4 regions of the Catenovulum sp. SX2 genome follow, and region 1 is predicted to be linked to each of the others. Evidence: predicted binding sites of a transcription regulator. Region 1 holds the regulator's gene; each other region holds the start of a gene.

Region 1 (6,287 bases):
TACAGCCAATTGCCACTGTTACATAACTACGATTGTTTTGTTCTAACATCGGCAGCCAGTCTTCAATACAACTGCAAATTTTGTCGATAAAAGCTTGTACTTCTTCGTGTTGTTTTAAAAAGTCTTGTACTGGTTTATCTAAACCTGTCAGTGGCCGCAAACTTTCGTCCCAATGTGGATTAGGTAAAAAACGTGCATCAAAAACGTAGTCTGCATCTGTTGGTATACCAAATTTAAAACCGAATGACTGAAAGACTAACCTTAAATGACCCGCTTTTTTGTTTAACACTTTATTGGTGATAATTTTATTTAAATCGTGAATGCTCAGCTCGCTGGTATCGATAAACAAGTCGCTCATTTCACGAATTGGCCGTAACAGTTCACCTTCTTCAACGATTGCTTCTTCTAAACTTAATCCTGCTTGCATCAAAGAAAGTGGGTGAACACGGCGTGTTTCAGAATAACGTTTTAATAAAGTTTGATTGCTTGAATCCATATACACAACAACAACGTCAGCGACGCCTTTCAGTTGGGTAATGATGTTGCTTAAATCTTGTTGCCAGTCGGATATGTTACGAATATCTAAGTTAAGCGCGATACGGCTATATTTGCCTTTTAATGCATCTGGTAAAAACGGCAATAACTGAATTGGAATATTATCGACACAATAAAAACCTGCATCTTCAAGTTGATCAAGTGCGGTCGATTTACCTGAACCCGAACGACCTGACAGTATGACAAGTTGTAACATAGTTTATTCCGTAATAGCTTGAAAAAGTTCCTGATTAGTTTGCGCTGATCTTAAGCGTTTTAAAATACTTTTATCCGAAAGTTTTTGTGCAACAGCTGCTAATGATTTTAAGTGTTCGTTGCATTGGTTTTCTGGTACCAACAGAGCAAAAAAAACATTAACCGGCTGGTTGTCTATCGCGTCATAATCAATAGCTTCTGCTGTGGTAATTAATACGGCTAACGCTTTAGTTGTATTGGCTAAGCGGCCATGAGGGAGGGCGATACCATTACCTATACCTGTACTACCTAATCTTTCTCGATTGAGCAAAGCTGCGGTAATTTCTTGTTCGGTCATTTCGCTAATATGCTGTGCAGCTATTTGACCTATGTGCTCAATAATTCGTTTTTTGCTAGAAACAGAGACTGCACATTCAGTGCAGTCTTTGGATAAAAAAGATTGAATGTCCATTAATGGCGTTTCATTTTCTCTTTATGCTTGATGACTTGGCGATCCAGCTTGTCTATCAAGGAATCTATTGCGGCATACATATCCGTATGCTCGGCGTTGGCAAATACTTCACCACCGTTTAAATGCAGCGTTGCTTCTGCTACTTGATTTAGCTTTTCAACGTTGAGGATAACATACACGTTATTGATGTGATCAAAATGACGCTCAAGCTTTGCAAACTTGTTGTCGACGTAATCTCTTAGTGAGTCAGTAATATCAACATGACGACCAGTTAAATTGATTTGCATAGGCTCTTTCCTTTTTTGGTTTATGCCTTCTAAAGAAGGCTCTTACGTTGGTTTGACGGCGGAATTGACAACGACTCTCGGTATTTAGCTATGGTGCGTCTAGCAACCATAATACCTTGATCCGCTAACAATTCTGCAATCTTGCTATCACTTAACGGTTTTGCTGTATTTTCAGCAGAAATCAGTTTTTTAATCAAAGCGCGTATTGCGGTTGATGAACATTCCCCACCATTTTCAGTGCTGACATGACTTGAGAAGAAGTATTTCAATTCAAATATACCACGTGGTGTGTGCATATATTTTTGTGTCGTTACCCTAGATATGGTCGACTCATGCATTTCAACTTCTTCGGCAACATCATTTAACACCATAGGTTTCATGGCTTCATCACCGTACTCAAAAAAACCTTGTTGTTGTTTTACGATACACCTTGCTACTTTTAACAAAGTTTCGTTACGACTTTCAAGGCTTTTTATAAACCATTTTGCTTCTTGCATATGCGAACGGATAAATTGTGAATCCGACGTATTGCGTGCTGTTTTACTCATAGCTGCATATTCTGCATTTATCTTGAGTTTTGGCATGCTGTCTGGATTTAATTCAACTATCCAATCGTCTTTAATTTTTTTAACTGCCACATCTGGCACTATATATTGAGCTTCTTCTGCAACCACAGCGTTACCCGGTCTTGGGTTTAAGCTGTGGATGAGTTTCATCACTTCTTTTAGCTCGTCTTCTTTTAGTTTAGTCTTCCTTGCTAAAGTTCGGTAGTCTCTATTACCTAAAAGTTCGATATAATTTTTAATTACTTTTTTGGTTTCGGCTAAATAGGGCGTATCTGCTGAAAATTGATTCAGTTGTACGAGCAAACACTCTTTGGTATCTCTGGCCGCAGCACCAACTGGATCAAAGAGTTGAATGCGTTTAAGTACTGCTTCTACTTCTTCAACTTCAACTAAATCGTCTATTTCTTCGCTTTCTATGCCTAAACTTTCAATTATGTCTTCAACACTAACAGTTAAATAACCTGAGTCGTCGACTGCATCAATAATGGCTATGGCGATAGCTCTGTCGACTGGTGAAAATGGCGTTAAATCCATTTGCCATAATAAATGGTCACGAATTGACGTTATGGTTTCACCTTGGTAAACCATATCATCGTCAGGGGCTGCACCACCTGAGCCAGTTCCAGTACCTTGGGTAAAGTGGTCATCCCAAGTGCTGTCGGTCGCTAAATCTTCGCGAATATCTTCGCGTGATAGTTCGTCACGGCTGTCGGGCACTGCATCTTCGTTTGATTCGGTATTATCTTTGCCGTTTTTTTCTTCTTTTTGTTGTTTAGCTTCGTTTAACGCGTCTAATGATTCGAAGTCCTCGCGGTTTTCTTCAGATTCCAACAAAGGGTTGCTATCAAGCGCTTCTTGGATCTCTTGCTGAAGATCAAGCGATGACAATTGCAACAATCGAATAGCTTGTTGCAACTGCGGGGTCATAGTTAAATGCTGACCAAATTTTAACTGAATAGTTTGTTTCATTAATTAGACGATTCGTTATAGTTTAAATTGTTCACCTAAATACACGTTACGTACTTGTTTGTTATTCAGCACATCGTTGGGTGCACCAGAGGCAATTAACTGTCCTTGGCTAACGATATAGGCTTTTTCACAAACATCGAGCGTTTCACGCACATTATGGTCTGTTATTAGTACACCTAAACCCCTATCTCTAAGATGGGTGATAATTCTTTTTATATCAATAACGGATATAGGATCTACCCCGGCAAATGGCTCGTCCAATAAGATAAATTTTGGATCGGCCGCTAGCGCTCTGGCGATTTCTACCCGTCTTCTTTCACCACCGGATAATGCCATGCCCTGACTATCTCTTATGTGGGTGATATGAAATTCTTCAAGTAGCTCTTCAAGTTTAGCTTGTTTTTCGCTTTTGGTAAGCTCAGGTCGCATTTCTAAAATAGAATAAATATTTTGTGTGACCGTTAACTTTCTAAATATAGACGATTCTTGTGGTAAATAACCAACACCTGCACGGGCTCTTTCGTGCATTGGAAAGTAGGTCATGTCTTTGTCGTCTAATAGAATTTGCCCAGCGTCATTTTCCACTAATCCGACTATCATGTAGAAGGTAGTGGTTTTACCAGCGCCGTTTGGCCCCAATAAACCAACTATGCTGCCGGATTCAACCTGCAGAGAAACATTTTTAACCACTTGGCGTTTTTTATAGGCTTTAGCTAAGTTGGTTGCGATTAACTTCGGCATTAATTGTCACCACTTTTTGGTGTTAACACAGTACGGACTTTTTGCCCTTTTTGATTATTGCCGGAAGCGACAAGTTTTTGTGCGACTAAGTCATATTCGATAACATCACCACTGACCTGGCTATTTTGCTGTGAGATATTGGCATTGCCAGACAAGGTTAAAATACGGTCTTTTACTTTGTATTGAATATTTTTCGCTGTTGCTATCAGAGTTTCACCACTGTCTAACACTTGTTTATAGCTAGCCGGTAAACCTATAGCTCGCAAAATGTCTTGGCTTTCAGGGTCGTCTTCATCCGCTTTGATGACTTCTAATCTATCTGCTTTCATACGCAACGAACCCTGTTTTACTTCTACGTCGCCAGAAAAACTTAAGGTATTGGTTTTTATTTCGAGCTGTTGCTTTTTCGCATCTATGACTATGTTTTGGCTAAAGTCTGCTTCTAGCGCAATACTTGGTGCACAGATAAGACTACCGATAAAAAGTGTGATGATTTTATTGTTTAACAAAGTATTCTGCCCGTACTTGCTCCACGAGTTCAAACTCTTGGGTTTTTAAATTTCCACGTAAACCTTGGCCACTAAAGGTCATTTTGTTGGCGACACCAGTCACTTTTGCACTGGTTGATATGGTTTGTGCGGTTAAATCCATGTTGAGCCTATTTACATACAGTGTATCAAACCAATCGTCTGGTTTGTTAGCCATAACTGCAACATTGCCTTCAAGTTCTAGTTGGCGATTGTCGTATATTACACTGTCGTTGGCACTGATGATCCAGTGCTGCTGCTGGTCGCTCGAATATAAAATATATCTTGGATTCTGAAAATAGGTAAATTCAAGTTCTTGATAATGTTCTAATGAACGTGCATTGAGTTTGCTGTGAATTTGACCACTTTGGTCGTATTCTGTTCTATTTAATGCGGTTATTTGGTAATCGGGTAATGCGACACGATCAAATGCTGCTATTTCTTGTGGTTGCGAACTCCATTGCAGCCAAAAGTATTGGCTGATCGCAACTATAATTAAAACTGACAGCAGCAGTCGCTTCATACACTCATACCTTGCGCTTGCTCTAATACGCCGCGCGTTTGTAAGAAAATATCGCAAGATTCACGCACAGCGCCAAAACCACCACGGACATGCGTTTGATAATGGCAAATTTGTTGAATAATTGGGTGCGCATCGTTCACTGCGATTGCTAAACCAACTTGCTGCATCACAGTTAAATCAGGCACGTCATCACCAATATATGCAATTTGTTCATCTGTGATACCCAGCTTGTTTTTTAACTCAATATAGCATAGGCTGCAAGTTTATCTTCTTGTCCTTGATAAATGTGCTGGATACCTAACGAGCTCATACGCTTTTCAACTATCTGAGATTTTCGCCCTGTGATCACGGCAACTTGAATGCCTGCATTGATTATAGCTTTAATGCCAAAACCATCGCGGGTATGAAATGCTTTTAACTCTTCACCTTGATTGCCCAAATAAATATGGCCATCTGAAAATACACCGTCAATATCGCAAATAAACAGTTTAGTTTGTTGAAACTTGTCAGCGATATCTTGTTTGATTGGTCCATAGATAGAGTTAAATAACATTAAAGTACCTTAGCTTTGAGTAAGTCATGTAGGTTTATTGCGCCGATTGGACGGTTATTGTCATCAACCACAACAAAACCGTTAATTTTTTTGTCTTCCATTAACTTCAGCGCTTCGGCTGCTAACATACTTGGTGTAACTGTAACCGCATGTTTGGTCATCACCTGACTAATTTGAGTGCTGTGAATGTCGATGCGTTTATCTAAAGTTCGGCGTAAATCACCATCTGTATATATGCCGCTTAATTGACCTGCTTGATTGATAATAGCGACAAAACCTAAACTTTTTTGTGAAACTTCAAATAAAGCTTCGGCAATAGTGACATCTTCAGCGACTATCGGCAGTTGATCGTCTGCATGCATTAAGGCTTCAACACGCAATAAGAGTTTTCGACCTAAACTCCCAAGTGGATGAGAAACGGCAAAGTCTTCTGCGGTAAATTTGCGCGCTTCCAACAAGGCGACAGCCAAGGCATCACCCATAACTAAAGCGGCAGTTGTGCTTGCGGTTGGTGCTAGGCCAAGTGGACAAGCTTCTTGGTTTACTTTTACCAAAATATGCACGTCTGAATAGTGTGCAAGGCTTGAACTTGCGTTGGCCGTGACGGAAATTAATTTAGCGCCTATGCGTTTTATCACGGGTAAAATAGTGACTAATTCTTGGCTTTCGCCTGAATTAGATAGTGCAAGCACAACATCTTGTTTGCTGATCATGCCTAAATCGCCATGGCTGGCTTCAGCAGGGTGAACAAAAAATGCTGGCGAACCTGTGCTGGCTAGGGTTGCTGCAATCTTTCGCCCAACATGACCTGATTTACCTATACCGGTAACGACAATTTTGCCACTGCAATTAAGTAATGTTTCACAGGCTAATGCAAAGTTTTCGTCTAAGTCACTATTGAGCTGTGCTAGAGCTTGTTG
Region 2 (6,287 bases), 260 kb from region 1:
ACAGCTTGCAAAAGAACAAGACTCTCCAATCATACAATATTATGCAGCGGCCGTAGACATTGAAGATAGAAAGTATTTAGAAGCGGTAGCAAAGTTTGAGAGCATTATTGAAGAAAACCAACAAGCGGACATTACAGCACTAGCTAAAGCTTATATGGCCATTAGCGAACAAAATGTAGACGAAGCAATTAGCTTAGTTGAACAAGTTTTAGCGACAAACAACAACAGCATAGATGCACTCATTTTAAAAGGCCGAATCGGTTTAATGCAGGGACAAAGCCAGCATGCTGTTAGCGCATATGAAAGCTTAACTAAGCTGATGCCTAAATATCCACAGTTTCAAATGTTTTTAGCTACCGCGTACGTAGGCAATAGTGACTTTGATAAAGCAGAGCCTGTGGTTAACCGCTTATTAAAAGCTGTGCCAAATGGAAGTTATATTCAACAATTAAAAGGCCAAATAGAGTTTAATAACAAAAACTTTGAACAAGCGAAATTATTCTCAGAAAAAGCAATTCAAGGCAATATTGATTCGAGTATGAATCGTTTGATTGCTGGCTACAGTAATTATCAGTTGAAGAAATATGAACAAGCATTTGAGCACCTATCAGCTATTGCCGATCAAATTCCAAACGATCATTTAGCTAAACGCCTGTTAATAGATCTACAATTGAAACTAGGTTACGACGAGTTGGCGTTAAAAAACCTCAAGAATATGACTAATGTGACTGAGTCTGACGCTTCACTCTTAACCAGCGCAAGTCAATATTTATTGCAGTCAGGTGATTCTGCAGCTGCGCAAGAATTGCTCGAAACCTCAATTAATTTAACTAGTGACGATCCAAATGAGATAGCCAAACAAGGCTTAATGCAATTGAAGCTCAACCAGGGTGAGCAAGGGATTGAAAGTTTAGAAAAAGCACTACAACTGAACCCTGAACTAGCCTTGGCTAAACAAGGCTTGGCAATGGGTTACCTTAGCCAAGGGAAATTAGAAGAAGCGCTTAAAATTGCTAAACAATGGCAAGGTGAAAGTGAGGTTACTCAGCAAACCCAAGGGCATTTATTAGAAGCGACCATTTTTGAACAACAGCAGCAGCCAGAGCAAGCACAACAAAAGCTTGAAACTGTACTTAAGCTTGACAGTAACAACCCTGCGGCATTATTTAAATTAGCCTTGTATCAGCATAAAGCAGAGCAATATCAGCAAGCTTTAGATAAATACACTAGGTTAATTGGCAATAACAGTTCTCACGCACCAGCAATGCGCAATTTATTGGCAATAGCCAATCAGGACGCAAAATTTGCCGAGCAAGCAGAGGCATTTTATAAAAAGGCTACAATTGACAAACCTCAAGACAATTTTCTTAAGCTTGGCCAAGCTTATTTGTTTAGTTTACAAAACAAAAATAAACAAGCATTAGAAACCTTAACCTCAATAAAAAATAGCCAAAACCCTATTAACGGCATTGAATTGTTAATTGGTGATATTCACCTTAAGCAAAAAGAGTGGAAGCTAGCAATAGACAACTTCAAATCTGTCAATGTAAAGAATCCTGACAGCCTACATGCTGCGCAAAAACTCTATACAACTTATGAAGTTGCTGGTGATTTGGACGCTGCGTTATTAACGGTTGAAAAGACCTTAGTTCGCCACCCTGCTAATATAGGGTTAAAGCTGCTAAAACTAGATTACCAAAGCAGATTGGGTAAATCTTTAGATCAAACAGCGTTAGAAGAAGTAAAAGCTCATCCAGCTACCAATTCGCATTGGTTACTATCTTCTATATTGGGTAATCAAGCCATGGCGAAAAAAGATTACTCACAAGCAAACATATATTACAAACAAGCTTATGAGCTAAAGCCAAATGCAACCAATGTGCTTGCTTGGTCAAATGCGTTAGCTCGAGTAAGCAGTCCAAGCAAGGCCAAAGCACTTTTGCAAGACTACCTAAACAACCCGGCGAACCAAAATGAAGGAAAAAAATCATTTAAAGTCCAGATAATGTTAGCCAACGCATATTTAAATGAAAAAGACTTTAAAAATGCTGAACAAGAATATTTGGATTTGAATGCTAATCATCCAACAAGCCCATTAGTATTAAACAATCTGGCTTACCTTAACTTACAGTTTAACCAAGCTAAACAGGCGCTTGCATACGCTGAACAAGCAATTAAGCTAGCCCCTCAAAGCCCTGCGATCATAGACACTTATGGCATGACTCTATTAGCTAACAATCAAGCGAATGAGGCAATTGAACAATTTAACCTGGCCCTTGCAAAATCGCCTGGCAATATTGAAATGTCGGTTAACAAAGCAAAAGCACTAGCAAAATTAGGACAAAAAGGTGAAGCCAACAGAGTACTGTCTGAGCTCAAGCCGAATACTGATACAGAAAAGCAGTTGATAGCAGAGACTCAAGCAACTTTGTAATCTCATTTAAGCAATTTGTCTTTTGACTAAAATGCCTTGTCGCGTGATAAACAGACAAGGCATTTTTGTATCAAAACCACCCGTTACTTTTCAACAACTCTTCGACTGACTGAAAAGCACGTTAAGTTGTTATCAATACCCACTCAATACCAATAAAATTCAACCCGCTCGCCCTTTAAATTAGATATATAAAAACATCTGTTTATCTGTTTAATTTATAAGCAAGTATAAAAATATGTCAGATTTATTTACACTCCGTTTTCTGTTCGAAAATCATCCATAATCAAGCCTTTGATAAAAATAGACAAATTAAATCTGGCACAACTGGTGCACGACCTAAAATGGCTTGACTAACAATTTGTCAGTTCATTAACCGGCTTCAATAGAAGGAAAAGATTATGATTAACGTTAAACAAACATTAGCAGCTGTTGCTATAACAGTAGCGGGTTTAACATCTGTCAGTGCAGGTGAGTTGGTGTTAGATTCTTTTGATGGTTACGATGGTACATATGCAGGCGCATTAGGTGCAAATGATGGCTACTTGTATGCGGATGCACAAGGCAGCACTACTTTTGCTCAAGACTATGAAGTTAGCCCACACGGCACTGTAGCGGCAACCGTAGTGCAATCAGGTGGTCAAGATGCTGTTGGCCCTGTTGCAGCAACTGGCGCTACTGGATTTTCTGTTGGTGATGGTAAACTTGTATTTAATAATGATGATGGTGTAACTGGTACTTTAGGTTTGTTTTATACCAACCCTTTCGCTGACATCAACGACCCAAATACACTTTTAGATATTAGCGCCTATACCGCTTTTTATTTTGATATTCTCAGTATAGATACCAGCTTTGAATTAGATTTGTATGTTATTTCTAATACAGATATATTCGCTGATGGTTTAGCAACAGCCGCTTTCTTTGATGACCTATACGATTCGGGCACAAATATCGACACAGGTGCGATTGAAAGTTTAGGTTCTGGTTGGTCTAAAGGAGAAACTTCAGCTTCTGGCTTTACAGCGCCTGGCACTCTAAAATTAGCTTTTGATGATTTTGTGGGTGATGCTGATTTCTCTGCTGTAACAGCCATCTTCGCCGTCTTGACTGGTGATCCTTCTGCTGATTTCAGTGTAGCTGAAGTAGGTGTTGTGCCTGAGCCTGCAAGCCTAGCTGTATTCGGTGCTGGTTTATTAGCTTTAGTTGGCTTACGCCGCAGAAAACAAGCTTAATTCATACTTTAAGTTAAGCTAAAAAAATAAAAACCAGAGTCTTGTACTCTGGTTTTTTTATTTCACCTACTTATCCCCCCTCTGCCATAGCAATATTTGAAACCCCTACCCGCTCACGCAAAAGAACGCAGCTTCAAGAGCCACTAACTCTGATTTAGGTGCATACCTTTCAACATAAACATCAACTAGAGTCAGAAATATTTACACTGCATAATTCGCGCCTAAACACACAAATCGCAAAGTATTGATAAATAAATATTTTTAAACATTGGCACGCCTAATGCTTTACTAGATTCAGATTGATTAACAAATAACTCAATAACCAGTTTTAAACAGAAGGAAACGATTATGTTCAATTTCAAACAAACTATAGCAGCAGCGGCTTTAACAGTTGCAGGTATTGCTTCAGCAAATGCTGGCGAAATGGTTTTAGACTCTTTTGATGGTTACAATGGTTCATATGCTGGTGCTTTAGGTACTAACGATGGCTATTTGTACTCTGACGCTCAAGGCAGCACTTCTTATGCTCAAGACACTGAAGTTAGCCCTCATGGTGTTGTAACAGCAACTGTTGTGCAAACTGGTGGTTCAGATGCAGTAGGTCCTGTGTCTGCTACAGGCTCAACTGGCTTCTCTGTTGGTGACGGCAAATTAGTATTCAACAATGATGATGGTGTAACTGGTACTATGGGCTTGTTCTACACTAACCCATTTGCTGACATCAATGATCCTAGCACTTTGTTAGACCTTAGCAGCTATGCTTCTTTCTACTTCGATATCTTAAGCATCGACACTAGCTTTGAATTAGACCTATATGTAATCTCTAACACTGAGATTTTCGCTGATGCTGCGTCAACTAACGCTTTCTTCGCTGATTTATATGACTTCGGTACTGACATCGATACTTCTGCTATTGAAAACCTAGCTTCTGGCTGGTCTAAAGGCGAAACGTCTGCTGCTGGCTTCACAGCGCCTGGTACTATCAAGTTATCTTTCGATGATTTCGTTGGTGACGCTGATTTCTCTGCTGTAACTGGTATCTTCGCAGTATTATCTGGTAACCCTTCTGCTGACTTCAGTATCGCTGAAGTAGGTGTTGTTCCTGAGCCTGCAAGCCTAGCAGTATTCGGTGCTGGTTTATTAGCTTTAGTTGGCTTACGCCGCAGAAAACAAGCTTAATTCATACTTCAAGTTAAGCTAAAAAATAAAAACCAGAGTCTTGTGCTCTGGTTTTTTTTATTTCACCTACTTATCCCCCCTCTGCCATAGCAATACCTGAAACACCTACCCACTCACGCAGAAGAACGCAGCTTCAAGAGCCACTAACTCTGACTTAGGTGCATACCTTTCAACATAAACATCAACTAGAGTCAGAAATATTTACACTGCATAATTCGCGCCTAAACACACAAATCATAAAACACTGATAAATATACACTTTTAAACATTGGCACGCCTAATGCTTTACTAGATTCAGATTGATTAACAAATAACTCAATAACCAGTTTTAAACAGAAGGAAACGATTATGTTCAATTTCAAACAAACTATAGCAGCAGCGGCTTTAACAGTTGCAGGTATTGCTTCAGCAAATGCTGGCGAAATGGTTTTAGACTCTTTTGATGGTTACAATGGTTCATATGCTGGTGCTTTAGGTACTAACGATGGCTATTTGTACTCTGACGCTCAAGGCAGCACTTCTTATGCTCAAGACACTGAAGTTAGCCCTCATGGTGTTGTAACAGCAACTGTTGTGCAAACTGGTGGTTCAGATGCAGTAGGTCCTGTGTCTGCTACAGGCTCAACTGGCTTCTCTGTTGGTGACGGCAAATTAGTATTCAACAATGATGATGGTGTAACTGGTACTATGGGCTTGTTCTACACTAACCCATTTGCTGACATCAATGATCCTAGCACTTTGTTAGACCTTAGCAGCTATGCTTCTTTCTACTTTGACATTTTAAGCATCGACACTAGCTTTGAATTAGACTTGTATGTTATTTCAAACACTGAGATTTTCGCTGATGCTGCGTCAACTAACGCTTTCTTCGCTGATTTATATGACTTCGGTACTGACATCGATACTTCAGCTATTGAAAACCTAGCTTCTGGCTGGTCTAAAGGCGAAACTTCTGCTGCTGGCTTTACAGCTCCTGGTACTATCAAGTTATCTTTCGATGATTTCGTTGGTGACGCTGATTTCTCTGCTGTAACTGGTATCTTCGCAGTATTATCTGGTAACCCTTCTGCTGACTTCAGTATCGCTGAAGTAGGTGTTGTTCCTGAGCCTGCAAGCCTAGCAGTATTCGGTGCTGGTTTATTAGCTTTAGTTGGCTTACGCCGCAGAAAACAAGCTTAATTCATACTTCAAGTTAAGCTAAAAAATAAAAACCAGAGTCTTGTACTCTGGTTTTTTTGTTTTAGTAGTCGTAATGGATAACTTAGTGCAGCACCACCGACTATAACATCAAATCCTGCAGTTCCTTTCTTACCGAGCGTGCTTGTGGTGGTTTGCTTCTTCCTAATCTAGCAATGTATATAATCTGCTCAACTTTCTTTTCACCATATAGTGATTTGAAGTAAGCATCCATTTTAGTTGCGTTTTTGATCGCACGATTATCTTTT
Region 3 (6,287 bases), 170 kb from region 1:
TTAAATCGACATGGTTATAACGGTTTATGCCGCTACAACTTGTCTGGACAATACAATGTGCCATTTGGTCGTTATGTAAAACCGTATTTTCCTGAAGCGGAAATGTATTTTTTTGCTGAAAAAGCACAAAATGCTTCTTTTACGCAAATTGATTTTCAAACCTGTATGCAACATGCACCAAAAGGGGCTGTGATTTATTGTGACCCACCGTATGTGAGCTTAAGTGAAACAGCTAATTTTACTCAGTATTCTAGAGCAGGCTTTGCGTTTCATGACCAACAGCGTTTGGCACATACAGCAGCTGAGTTAGCGCTCAAAGGCACCAATACAGTTTTAATTAGTAACCATGATACGCCTATAAGTCGTAAGTTATATCACAATGCCAATATACGCTCGACTAAAGTCTCTCGAGTTATTAGCCAAAAAGTTGAAAACCGCCGGGCAGTTAAAGAGGTGTTAGCACTGTATAAGGTTGGAAGCATTCATCAGTCAACAAAACCGGTTTAAGCAAGCAGGATAGAGTAAATCGCATCTGAGCTTTGATTTACTGAATTTTAGAAACTAAAAAACCCGCCGAAGCGGGTTTTTGTCATTTAGATTGAATAATCTAAATTATAGGTCGAAGTCTACTGCGTAAGAAACGTAGAAACCTAAATCAGAACCGTCTAAAGTTGTGTCTACAACACCAAAAGTGAAACCATCTTTAGAGATGCTAGCGCCTAAGTCAACGTAGTCATCACCTAAGAAATCACCTGAATATGAACCGATATGGAAAGCTGCTTCTAAACCTTCAGCTACTTCTAAAGAGTAGTCTGCAGAAACATAGATGCTATCGCCAAAATCATAGCCGCTATCTTCAGCGTTAGCTAATACAGCCACACCTAAAGTTACTGCGTCAAAAGAAACGCTAGCGTAGATTTCACCGAAGTCCAAAGCTGTTGATTGGCCAGCTGGAATAGCTGATTTACGTGGGTAGTTGAAATAGATATAACCTACATCGTAAGCAATACCTTCCATTTCGCCGCTATAACCAAAGTATAGATCTAACTCTGCTGCACCACCGCCATATACTACATTTGATAACCAAGTACCAGCGTAGAAACCAGACTCATCTGCGTAATCGATACCGCCAGAAACAGCTGCACCGTCGTCAGTTTGAGTTTGACCACGCCAGTAGTAGTTAGAAGTAACTGCAGCGTTTGCTGATAAACCTTCTACTGCCATAGCAGAAGTAGAAGCCATAGTAGATACTGCGCCTAAAATAGATGCTACAAGTAATGTTTTTTTCATGCTAGTTCTCCAAATTGGAATTTTTCAATTTGCTAAATGTGCTGAAGAGGTTTAGCAACCCCCGTGCCGATTTTTTAATTTCCCTTAAAAAAAGCGTCTGAAGCCTAATAAATAGGGGATTCATGCTTTCTTTTCGTGAACTGCAGCGTCAGTTTATAGCACTTATTTGGCAAAATCACTACAAAACGCTGATATTCTATGGTGCAAATGTGAACTGGTGTGTATCAATGTGGTGCAATTAAACTGATCTCTAGTCATTAAGTACGACTTTTTGCATCTTTTTAGTTAGTTTGAAAAATTACCCGTGTTTTTTCTGCTGCAAGCAATCGTTTTTATTGTTTTCGAGAGGTTTGGTTTGGATAAAATTAGCGGTTAGAATAGAAACTATTAACAAATACAAGAAAATTTAGGTATTACGACTATGAACCCTTATTTAATAGCACCGTCGATTTTAGCTGCGGATTTAGCTCGACTTGGTGAAGATGTTGAAAAAGTAGTAGCGGCTGGCGCGGATATTATTCACTTTGATGTAATGGATAATCATTATGTGCCAAACTTAACTTTTGGTCCGGCTGTATTAGAAGCATTAAAAAAATACGGTATTAAAGCCGATTTTGATGTGCATCTTATGGTTGAGCCGGTTGATGATTTAATAAACCAGTTTGCTGATGCTGGCGCTGCTTATATCAGCTTCCATCCAGAAGCCAGTAAGCATGTGGATCGTTCTATTAGTTTAATTAAACAACGTGGTATTAAAGCCGGTTTAGTGCTTAATCCTGCTACATCTTTATCTGTATTAGATTATGTTTTACCTCAGTTAGATTTTGTTTTATTTATGTCGGTTAACCCTGGTTTTGGTGGTCAGTCGTTTATCCCATTTACCTTAGATAAAATTCGTCAATTGCGAGCGCGTATTGATGAACTTGGTTTGAATACTCGCATTGAAGTTGATGGTGGCGTTAAAACCAATAATATTGCTGAAGTTGCAGCTGCTGGTGCTGATATGTTTGTTGCTGGTACTGCTATTTTTGGTGCAGATGATTATAAAGTTGCCATTGATGAGATGCGTAGCGAATTAGCTAAGGTTGGGTAATCCAATCTTAGCTCTAAGCGTGTACCGTTACACATAGCTACAGCGCGGCTAGTTTGTTGCCACACAATGGTCGAGCTAGTTGCGATATTTTTCGAAAAATCGCTTCAAGCCCATCCATGGGCCGCTCTCAAACGGTATCCCTACCGATTGGAAGTTTTTCGAAAAACAATCCCAACCATCTCTCTTTGCATTTGTATGGCTGTAAGTTTAGTTTCACATTTAGCAACTTATTTGTAAGGAAAGTGCTAGAGCGATAACTTAGAACAAAATTTCTTTTTCATGGATGAAAAAGCGAAGCGTACATGGATTGTATTCACAGCGGTTTTGTGAAAGTTATACTCTAGTGATTTCCGTATATTGCACGATACTCGAAGCGCTTCTCGCTGAGTGCCACACAATGGTCGAGCTAGTTGCGATATTTTCCAAAAATCGCTGCAAGCCCATCCATGGGCCGCTCTCAAACGGTATCCCTACCGATTGGAAGTTTTTCGAAAAACAATCCCAACCATCTCTCCCTGCATTTGTATTGTTATTTTAATCGCGATAAAAATGTTGGATGTGTGATTGGGAGTTGGGGGCAATGAGCCAACCTCCGATTACATGGATGTAATCGGCGAGCGACCACGGATGGCTCGAAGCGTTTGGTGAATTGACCGCAACTTCCAAGCACTATTGCACTATGCTAGAAGCGCGGCGAGTTATTAATAGCTGGAGTGCCGCCTACAACAGCGGCTTCAAAAACCTTCCCGTATGACTATTTTCCAGTTTAACTAAATCTTCCGGCGATCCAGCAAAGAGAATTTCACCACCACCGCTACCACCTTCTGGGCCTAAATCGACAATCCAGTCAGCGGTTTTAATCACATCCAAATTATGCTCAATAATTACCACAGTATTGCCGTGATCCCTCAACCTATGAATAACCGCCAACAACTGCTCTATATCGTAAAAATGCAAACCTGTGGTCGGTTCATCTAAGATATATAAAGTTTTACCTGTATCGCGTTTTGACAACTCACGCGCCAGTTTAACCCTTTGTGCTTCGCCACCTGATAAAGTTGTCGCTGCTTGGCCTAAACGAATATAACTTAAACCTACATCCATTAAGGTTTGCAGTTTGCGTGAAATTGCCGGTACAGCATCAAAAAATTCACGCGCATCTTCAACTGTCATATCCAAAGTTTCGTGAATGCTTTTACCTTTATACTTAATTTCTAAAGTTTCGCGGTTGTAGCGTTTACCTTTACATTCATCACAAGCAACATAAACATCAGGTAAAAAGTGCATCTCAACTTTAATTACACCGTCCCCTTGGCAAGCTTCGCAGCGTCCACCTTTAACGTTAAAACTAAAACGTCCTGGTTTATAACCACGTGAGCGCGCTTCTTGAGTTGCTGAGAATAATTCACGAATCGGGGTGAAAATACCCGTATAAGTTGCAGGGTTAGATCTTGGAGTACGGCCAATTGGACTTTGGTCTATATCCACCACTTTATCTAAATGTTCTAACCCATGAATGCTCTTATATGGGGCTGGCTGATTGGTGGTCGCTTTGTTAAGTTCAGTTTGCGCCAAACTAAATAAAGTATCATTGATTAAGGTTGATTTGCCTGAGCCTGATACGCCAGTAATACAAGTTAATAAGCCAAATGGAATGGCTAAGTCGACATCTTTTAGGTTATTGCCACTAGCACCTTTTAACTCTATCCACTTGTCATTTGGCTCGTTCCGCTCTGTCGGCACTTTTATCTGTCTTTTGCCAGACAGATATTGTCCAGTAAGTGATTGCTCACTATTTTTTATATCATCAACTGTGCCTTGTGCAACTATTTCACCACCATGCACACCAGCTTTGGGGCCGATATCTAATACATAATCAGCGCAGCGAATGGCATCTTCATCATGTTCAACCACAATGACTGTGTTGCCTAAATCACGTAAATGAGTGAGGGTTTTTAACAGGCGCTCGTTGTCTCTTTGATGTAACCCAATAGAAGGTTCATCCAATACATACATAACACCCACTAAACCCGCACCAATTTGGCTGGCAAGTCTAATACGTTGCGCTTCACCGCCAGACAAGGTTTCTGCACTGCGCGATAAGGTTAAATAGTTCAGGCCGACATTAACTAAAAAGCCAAGCCTGTCGTTAATTTCTTTAAGAATTTTATCGGCAATTTGCGCTTTTTGACCTGTCAGTTGCAGGCTGTTAAAAAATGCTGATGCTTGTTCTATTGATAAATCAGCGACTTGTGGCAAGTTAGTCTCAGCGACAAAAACGTTACGCGCTTCTTCACGCAGTCTTGTTCCTTTACAGCTAGGACAGGCTTGGTTGTTGAGGAATTTCGCCATTTCTTCACGTACTGAGTTAGATTCAGTTTCGCGATAGCGTCTTTCCATATTCGGAATTATGCCTTCAAACGGATGTTGGCGACGAATAATGTCACCTCTATCATTCATATAGTTAAAGTCTAAACTGAGTTTGCCTGTGCCGTATAACACGACTTGCTGCTGTTCAGCATCTAACTCTTGCCAAGGTGCGGTTACATCAAAATCATAATGTTCAGCAACAGTTTTAAGCATTTGGAAATAATAGAAGCTGCGTTTATCCCAACCTTTAATCGCACCGCCAGATAAACTGAGCTCAGGGTTAGTCACCACTCTATGTTGATCAAAATATTGTTTAACCCCTAAACCATCACAACTGCTACATGCACCAGAAGGGCTATTAAACGAGAATATTCTTGGCTCAACTTCTTGCATGCTATAACCACAGTGTGGGCAGGAGAAGTTGGCCGAAAAGATCATTTCATCTTTGGCTGAGTCGTCCATCCAGGCAATAGTTGCTACACCATTTGCAATGTCTAACGCGGTTTCAAAACTTTCAGCTAAACGAGTTTTTAGGTCATCACGTACTTTAAAGCGGTCTACTACCACTTCAATCGTATGTTTTTTATGTAATTCTAGTGTTGGAGGATCAGACAAATCACAAATCTCACCATTCACTCGTGCACGAATAAAACCTTGCGCTGATAAACTTTCGAAGGTTTTAATGTGTTCACCTTTACGTCCTTTAACAATTGGCGCAAGCAACATGAGTTTACTGCCTTCAGGCAAAGCTAAAACTTGGTCAACCATTTGGCTAACTGTTTGCGCGGTTAATGCTTGTTTGTGGGTCGGACATCTAGGCTCACCGACACGGGCAAATAACAATCTGAGATAATCGTAAACTTCAGTGATTGTCCCAACTGTTGATCTTGGATTGTGCGAAGTACTTTTTTGCTCAATCGAAATAGCAGGGGATAAACCTTCGATATGGTCAACGTCTGGTTTTTCCATCAAAGATAAAAACTGCCTAGCGTATGCGGATAAAGACTCAACATAGCGGCGTTGGCCTTCCGCATACAAGGTATCAAAAGCGAGTGACGATTTACCTGAGCCTGACAATCCGGTGATCACAATAAGCTTGTCACGCGGTAAAGTTAGGTCAATGTTTTTTAAATTATGGGTGCGCGCCCCTCTAACTTCGATAGTATCCATATTTGCCCTGCAAACAATTTAACTGTAAATATAGACAGTTATTATGACACAGTTTATTCTGTTGCTTCTAGTTTTTATCCAAACGAGCAAAAGCTTTGTTGTGTTGTATAACGGCCGTTAAAATTTATACAGTACCTAAGCTGATGGCATGTTATACTGTCGCGCTCGTTAGTTAGTTCAGTTATTGCAATTTTATGTCAGAGACATTAACCCGATACGAAAAGAAAATTGCTGCAGTGTTAGCCGGCATATTTAGCCTTCGCATGATGGGCTTATTTATGATCATGCCTGTAATGGCAGTGTATGGTGACCAATTAGCTGGCGTGTCACCTTTATGGATAGGCATAATTATTGGTGCATACGG
Region 4 (6,287 bases), 1.0 Mb from region 1:
TTGCACAGCTTGCTAAACACAAAAGCATTAAGCCCGTTGCCGTTGATTTATACATTAAACTTTTCATCAGCCACCTCCAAATCACACTAAGTTTATAGCTGCTGTACCGCTTGACCCAACATTTGGTCAACCGACGAAATTACTTTAGAGTTCATTTCAAATGCACGCTGACTTTCAATCAGATTAACCAACTCTTCGGTGACGTTTACATTAGAGGTTTCAAGCGCACCTTGAATGGTAAAACCTAAACCATCAACTCCAGGGTTACCCTGCACTGGCGCACCACTTACCGCGGTTTCTGTATACAAATTTTGCCCGATAGGTTGTAAACCAGACGGATTAATAAAATCCGTTAAAGTTAACTGACCAACTACTACGTTATCAGCTTGCCCAGGTAAAGTAACACTCACTTCACCATCTTGAGACACAGTGATAGATTGTGCATCAGGTGGAACTGTGATATTTGGCTGAATTAAAAAACCAGCACCAGAAGTAACCATTTGCCCATCTGCATCTAAGGTAAATTGACCATTACGCGTATAGGCTATGGTGCCATCAGGCTGAAGGACTTCAAAAAAGCCTTTACCTTGCACCATGACATCCAATGCATTGTCGGTCGTTAAAGTATTACCTTGCGAAAAGTTCTTTTGGGTTGCGACTACTTTAGAGCCAGCGCCTAACATTAAACCATTTGGTAACTCAGTATCTTGTGATGAGCGACCGCCTGGTTGGTTAATATTTTGATAGAGTAAGTCTTCAAAAATAGCACGGCTCTTTTTAAAACCAATGGTGCTCGCATTAGCCAAATTGTTCGAGATAACCGAAATATCGGTTTGCTGCGCATCAAGCCCAGTTTTACTGATCCAGAGTGCTGAATGCATATTTCACCTCCTGAGTAATTAAACTCAATTAAAAAACTCTCATTAACATGTCAGATTGTTGGTCGATTTTTTCTGCTTGTTTCATCATTTTGTTTTGCATCTCAAACTGACGCTGCAATGAAACCATATCAACCATAGCGGTTACCGCATTGACGTTGCTCGACTCCAATGCACCTTTGATAATGCGTACATCAGGTGATGCTTCACAGAATCCACATTGGGCAAAAGCGTCTAACTCTTTTGGTCTAAATAAACCATCGTTGCCTTTGTCGAGTTCAAAATCATTGTCAGGTTTTATCAATTTAATCCGGTCAACTTCTTCTAAAAAATTGGCCGGTGCACCTTGAGGACGAACAACAATTGCGCCATCTAAACCAATTTCAATTTTGTCGACTGGAATAGGCAATAAAATAGGTCCACCTTCACCAATAACCGGCTGACCTGTAGATGTTGTTAACAAACCTTCAGGGGTTATTTGTAAATTACCTGAACGTGTATATGCTTCTTGGCCATTTTTATCTTCAACCGCCATCCAACCATCACCTTGAATGGCTATGTCTAGATCACGACCTGTGGTTATCATGGTGCCACCCGACATATTTTGCGAAGGACGTTCAGCCATTGAAAATACGCGTGTTGGTAGCCCTTCGCCAAAAGCTTGCATACTGCGCGCTTGCACAAGATCAGCTTTAAAACCAACCGTTTTTACATTCGCTAAGTTATTGGCTTGGACAGATACCGCCATCAGATTTTGTTTGGCGCCACTCATGGCCACCCACAACATTTTATCCATGTTAACCGCCGTTCTGACAATAGTTTGACATAGGGTTAATTTTGCAAGGTTAGTGCCAACTAGATAAATAAAATAAATTTATTTTTATAAAGAAAGTCAGAAACTTACGACTTTGATAAATAGAAAAACGAGCAGCCATTTTTTTGACTGCCCGTTTGAAGAAGAGGTAAAAATTAAATTAACGAATTTGCAGTATATTTTGTTGTAACTGCGAGTTAACGTCTAATGCTCTAGAGTTAGCTTGGAATGATTTTTGTGAAGTAATTAAATCCACTAGCTCTTGAGTAATATCAACGTTAGATTGCTCTAATGCAGACGAAACTATAGTACCAAAAGTACCTGTATTTGCTTCACCCGCTAACGGCTGACCAGAATTAATAGTTTCTTTCCAACTAACATTACCAATTTGTTGTAAACCTTGGTCGTTAGCAAATCGAACCAAAGCCACACGGCCTAAATAATCAACTGTACCATTAGAATAGTTCGCCGAAACTAAACCATCATCAGCAATTGTTACACCAGTCAAACGACCGACTGTCGCGCCATCTTGTTCAAGTGATGTTACTTCAAATGCGGATGCAAACTGTGTTGGTTCAGTGAAATCTAAAATAATACTTTGGGTTGCATCAGCACCATTGGTTAACACTTGAGCTTCCGCTGGCGCAACACCATCATCAGTACCTAATGGTTGGCTGCGAACAAATGGCTCTGAATCTGTACCTGGGATATATCCGTTAACAGATTGAATTTCACCTTGGCTATTAAATACCAAAGGAACACCAATAAAATCACCATCACCCGCCGCATAACCTGTAGGTGCCGCAGTAATATGGCCACCGCGGGTAATACCATTACCGGTTAAGTTGCCCGTATTGGCAGCATCACTGGCACCAATATCTACAGTGCCATTAACAGCATTACCACCACCTAAGTCGACTGGAATCGGATTACCGTTGGCATCTGCATCCATAGACATAAATACATACCAACGGTTAACTGGTGGTGACGAGCCTGCTGCTGCTGCATCTTTAACAAAATAGGTTGTTTGAATATGACTTTCACCTAATGAGTCAAACACAGTCACAGACGAAGATGCATGATAAGTGGTATTATCATTTGGATTAAACAAGGCTGGATCTAACGGTGTTGAGGTTGAATCAACGTTAAAAGTCATTTCAACTTCACTGGTAGCAACCGGTACACCAGCAGAATCTGGAATACGTAATGTTTCAGTCGTAGATAAGGATACACCTTGTGATGTCCCATCTTCGTTTACTGGGTAAACTTGTAAATAATGACCTTGATTTGAAACCACAAAGTTATCATCATTGAGTTTAAAGTTACCAGCACGAGTAAACGACATATCACGCGATGCTAAATCAGGTGTCATGGCAAAAAAACCATTACCGGTAATCGCCAAATCAAGCGAGTTGTTGGTAAATTTTAAGCTACCTTGGCCAAACTGCTGGGCAACAACCGAGGTTAAACCACCGTCACCCACCTTAGTTTTGCCTGCACCAAATACAGATGTTGCAAACACATCTCCAAACTCCGCACGGCTTTCTTTAAAACCTGTGGTGTTGGCGTTGGCAATATTATTTGCCGTTGTATTTAAATCTTTCTGTGATACCGAAATACCACTTAACGCTACGTTAAAAGACATACCTTATTACCTCTTCGTTTTTTGAACCTAATTAAGGCGCAACCTCAATAATGTCATCCATTGAGTAATTGCCTAACCCGGCTAAATTCATATCTAGTGCATTACCGGCACCAAAGCGCACACTGCTAACCGTTGAGTATGAGCCGTTTGTAATACTTGTTCTTTGACCCGATGATGGATCAATCCCCGTGGCTTTAATTGTGTATAAACCTGCAGGCATTTGTTCACCAGAACTGTTTTTTCCATCCCACGTATAAGTTAGCGGGCCTTCAGAAGTCGCTCCTAACTCTAACGTCTGAATGGTTTTACCCGAGCTGTCTTGAACATTGACACGAATGTCATTCATGCCACCTTCAAACAACAATTGCGCTGGCATCATGTACTCTTCTTCACCTACTTGGAAAAGCGCAGCCTGTTCTGATTCAACTAATACTTGGCGACCAACCATAGATGAAGCTTGCAATGCTTTATTCGACGTTTGATTAACTGTGTTGTTGGCCAAAAACTCACTAAATTGGCTGGTAAAGGTGTCAAATTTATCACCTAAGTCGGTAATACCTTCAGCCATAGTGAAACTGGTCATCTGTGAAATCATTTCTTCGTTACTAGCAGGGTTGGTTGGATCTTGCGCAGCTAACTGGGTAGTTAACAACGAGAAAAAGTCCTCTTGCCCCATAGTGTTACGCTCTGATTCACTCTCGTTCTGAGTTGCCGTGTTTGAGCGTAAACTTTCCAAATAACTAGCAGCACTGGTATCAATCGTTGACATAAATATAAACCTCTACCCTTATTTACCTTGGCCGATTTGCAAGGTACGCGATAACATTTTTTTCGCGTTGTCAGCAATTTGAATATTGGTTTGATAAGCACGTGAAGCCGAAATCATATTGGCCATTTCTTCCATCACATTTACGTTGGGCTTATAGATATAACCGTTTTTGTCCGCCATTGGATGATTCGGGTTATATTCGATATTAAGTGGTTTATCACTTTCAACTACACCCATAACTTTTACACCAATGCTTTCACTGTTTTCCATATTGCTACTTGCTCGAGACATTTCGGCTGCAAAAACTGGATGACGAGCTCGGTAAGTTTGATCAACCGATGAACTGACACTGTCGGCATTAGAAAGATTACTGGCTGTGGTATTTAAGCGCACTGACTGTGCACGCATAGCTGAGCCAGAAATATCAAAAACATTAAATAAACTACTCATTAGCCTTGCCCACCGTTAATTGCTTTTTTCAAACCAGTAATTTTGTCAGTCATAAACTGAACACTGGCATTAAAGCGTAATTGATTTTGTAGAAACTCATTTCGTTCGGCTTGCAATTCAACCGTATTACCATCACCAGTATCTGGTTGGGTTGGTGTTCTAAATTGCAATCCATCATTCATAGTCGACTGAACATTAATGTGCTTTTCGCTAGTACGCTCTAAAGAAGTTGTATACTTTCTTCTCTCGCCAGCTAATGCAGCTTGAAAGTCAAAATCTCTAGCTTTATAACCAGGCGTATCCGCATTTGCTATATTGCTCGCTAAAACTTCTGAGCGTTCGATGCGCAGCTGGATAGCTTGCGGATGCACACTAAAGGCTTTATCTAACGAAATCGCCATTTTTTTGTCTCCTATGTTACTTAAACTAGACAAAGCAACTTAGATGCCAAATTTACAAAGACTCGACAAAAGGCACATCAAAAAACAAACAAAACACTTTAATATCAAACATTTAAAACAAAACCAGAGTCTAAAGCAGACGACTCAAATTTAAGTTAAAACAAGATGTTTTTTAGATTTTGGCAGGTAAAAACAATAAAGCGGCAAGGATTGCCGCTTTATTTTTTCTTAGGACGGTAAACAATTCCTGGATTACAGCGCTGCATTTCAAAATCATCACTTAAACCAGTAATAGATTCAGAAGCGCCTAAAAACAGATAACCATCAGGATTGAGAGCTTGGGCAAATTGACGCAGTATTTTCGCTTTATTTTCAGCAGAGAAATAAATTAATACGTTTCGACAAAAAATAATGTCAAATTTGCCTAACAAGGAATAACTATCTAACAAATTCATTTGTCGGAAGTTAACCAAATTTCGAACATTATCACGTAAACGCATAGTGCCAGCTTCAGCGCACGGCTCAAAAAATTGCTGTTTACGCTGTGGCGATAAACCTCTAGCCAACGCCAACGAGTCGTACACACCACTTTTACAGATATCCAGCATAGACGGCGAAATGTCTGTACCTAATATATTGACTCGTGCGCCCATACGTTTCTTTTGTTGATATTCCAAAGCTGTCATAGCAATAGAGTATGGTTCTTGACCTGAAGACGAAGCCGCAGACCAGACTTTGATACCACCAGCTTTACCGTCGTATTGAGGGAAGATATCTTTAACTAAAACTTCAAATGGGTAAGAATCTCTAAACCAAAGAGTTTCATTAGTTGTCATGGCATCAACAACAGCAGCACGCAATTGTCGCTCTGTTATATTCATCGCACGGTTAACTATTTCACCTAAACTGTCCGCTTTATACTTGGACAATAAAGGTGATAATCGGCTTTTGACTAAATACTGCTTATTTGTACCCAGCACAATGCCACATTGATGCTCAAGAAAAGTACAAAATTTATTGTAGTCGTCAGTTCCAATGGTTTTATCTAACACAGAGTATTCCTAATCTTAAACATTCAACCATTTTTGTACCGCACCAGCCAATTCGTCTGGATTAAATTTGGCAATGAAGTCATCAGCGCCCACTTTATCAACCATAGCGTGGTTAAACACCCCACTCAAAGAAGTATGCAAAATAACATGTAGATTTTTAAGTTTTGGATTATTTTTAATTTCCGCAGTTAAGGTATAACCATCCATTTCTGGCATTTCAATGTCAGAAATTAATAAAGCTACTTTGTCAGTTACATCGCCGGTTTCTTGGGCTAACT

The links. The regulator sigma-54, encoded in region 1, starts transcription at its own class of promoters, with help from an activator protein. The targets are predictions, from matches to a motif close to GTTGGCACGNNNNTNGNNT.
Region 2: the regulator sigma-54 is predicted to act here: its motif matches at 3,931-3,949, upstream of ACMZOO_RS11375 (PEP-CTERM sorting domain-containing protein).
Region 3: the regulator sigma-54 is predicted to act here: its motif matches at 1,343-1,361, upstream of ACMZOO_RS09570 (TorF family putative porin).
Region 4: the regulator sigma-54 is predicted to act here: its motif matches at 1,716-1,734, upstream of ACMZOO_RS14740 (flagellar basal body rod protein FlgF).

What each region holds. Positions count from the first base shown of each region.
Region 1 is NZ_CP182493.1:2,465,502-2,471,788, forward strand. Features, by position in the region: gene rapZ (RNase adapter RapZ) at 1-751, opposite strand, end outside; gene ptsN (PTS IIA-like nitrogen regulatory protein PtsN) at 755-1,201, opposite strand; gene hpf (ribosome hibernation promoting factor) at 1,201-1,488, opposite strand; gene ACMZOO_RS10340 (RNA polymerase factor sigma-54) at 1,518-3,023, opposite strand; gene lptB (LPS export ABC transporter ATP-binding protein) at 3,039-3,764, opposite strand; gene lptA (lipopolysaccharide transport periplasmic protein LptA) at 3,764-4,273, opposite strand; gene lptC (LPS export ABC transporter periplasmic protein LptC) at 4,260-4,814, opposite strand; partial or broken gene kdsC (3-deoxy-manno-octulosonate-8-phosphatase KdsC) at 4,811-5,367, opposite strand; gene ACMZOO_RS10365 (KpsF/GutQ family sugar-phosphate isomerase) at 5,367-6,287, opposite strand, start outside.
Region 2 is NZ_CP182493.1:2,720,798-2,727,084, reverse strand. Features, by position in the region: gene prsT (XrtA/PEP-CTERM system TPR-repeat protein PrsT) at 1-2,434, shown strand, start outside; gene ACMZOO_RS11380 (PEP-CTERM sorting domain-containing protein) at 2,833-3,663, shown strand; gene ACMZOO_RS11375 (PEP-CTERM sorting domain-containing protein) at 4,012-4,842, shown strand; gene ACMZOO_RS11370 (PEP-CTERM sorting domain-containing protein) at 5,191-6,021, shown strand; gene ACMZOO_RS11365 (hypothetical protein) at 6,122-6,287, opposite strand, start outside.
Region 3 is NZ_CP182493.1:2,293,274-2,299,560, forward strand. Features, by position in the region: gene ACMZOO_RS09565 (Dam family site-specific DNA-(adenine-N6)-methyltransferase) at 1-507, shown strand, start outside; gene ACMZOO_RS09570 (TorF family putative porin) at 613-1,290, opposite strand; gene rpe (ribulose-phosphate 3-epimerase) at 1,712-2,383, shown strand; gene uvrA (excinuclease ABC subunit UvrA) at 3,104-5,923, opposite strand; gene ACMZOO_RS09585 (MFS transporter) at 6,118-6,287, shown strand, end outside.
Region 4 is NZ_CP182493.1:3,506,140-3,512,426, reverse strand. Features, by position in the region: gene flgH (flagellar basal body L-ring protein FlgH) at 1-67, opposite strand, end outside; gene flgG (flagellar basal-body rod protein FlgG) at 93-881, opposite strand; gene ACMZOO_RS14740 (flagellar basal body rod protein FlgF) at 910-1,674, opposite strand; gene flgE (flagellar hook protein FlgE) at 1,853-3,337, opposite strand; gene ACMZOO_RS14730 (flagellar hook assembly protein FlgD) at 3,369-4,106, opposite strand; gene flgC (flagellar basal body rod protein FlgC) at 4,125-4,556, opposite strand; gene flgB (flagellar basal body rod protein FlgB) at 4,556-4,957, opposite strand; gene ACMZOO_RS14715 (CheR family methyltransferase) at 5,176-6,009, opposite strand; gene ACMZOO_RS14710 (chemotaxis protein CheV) at 6,025-6,287, opposite strand, start outside.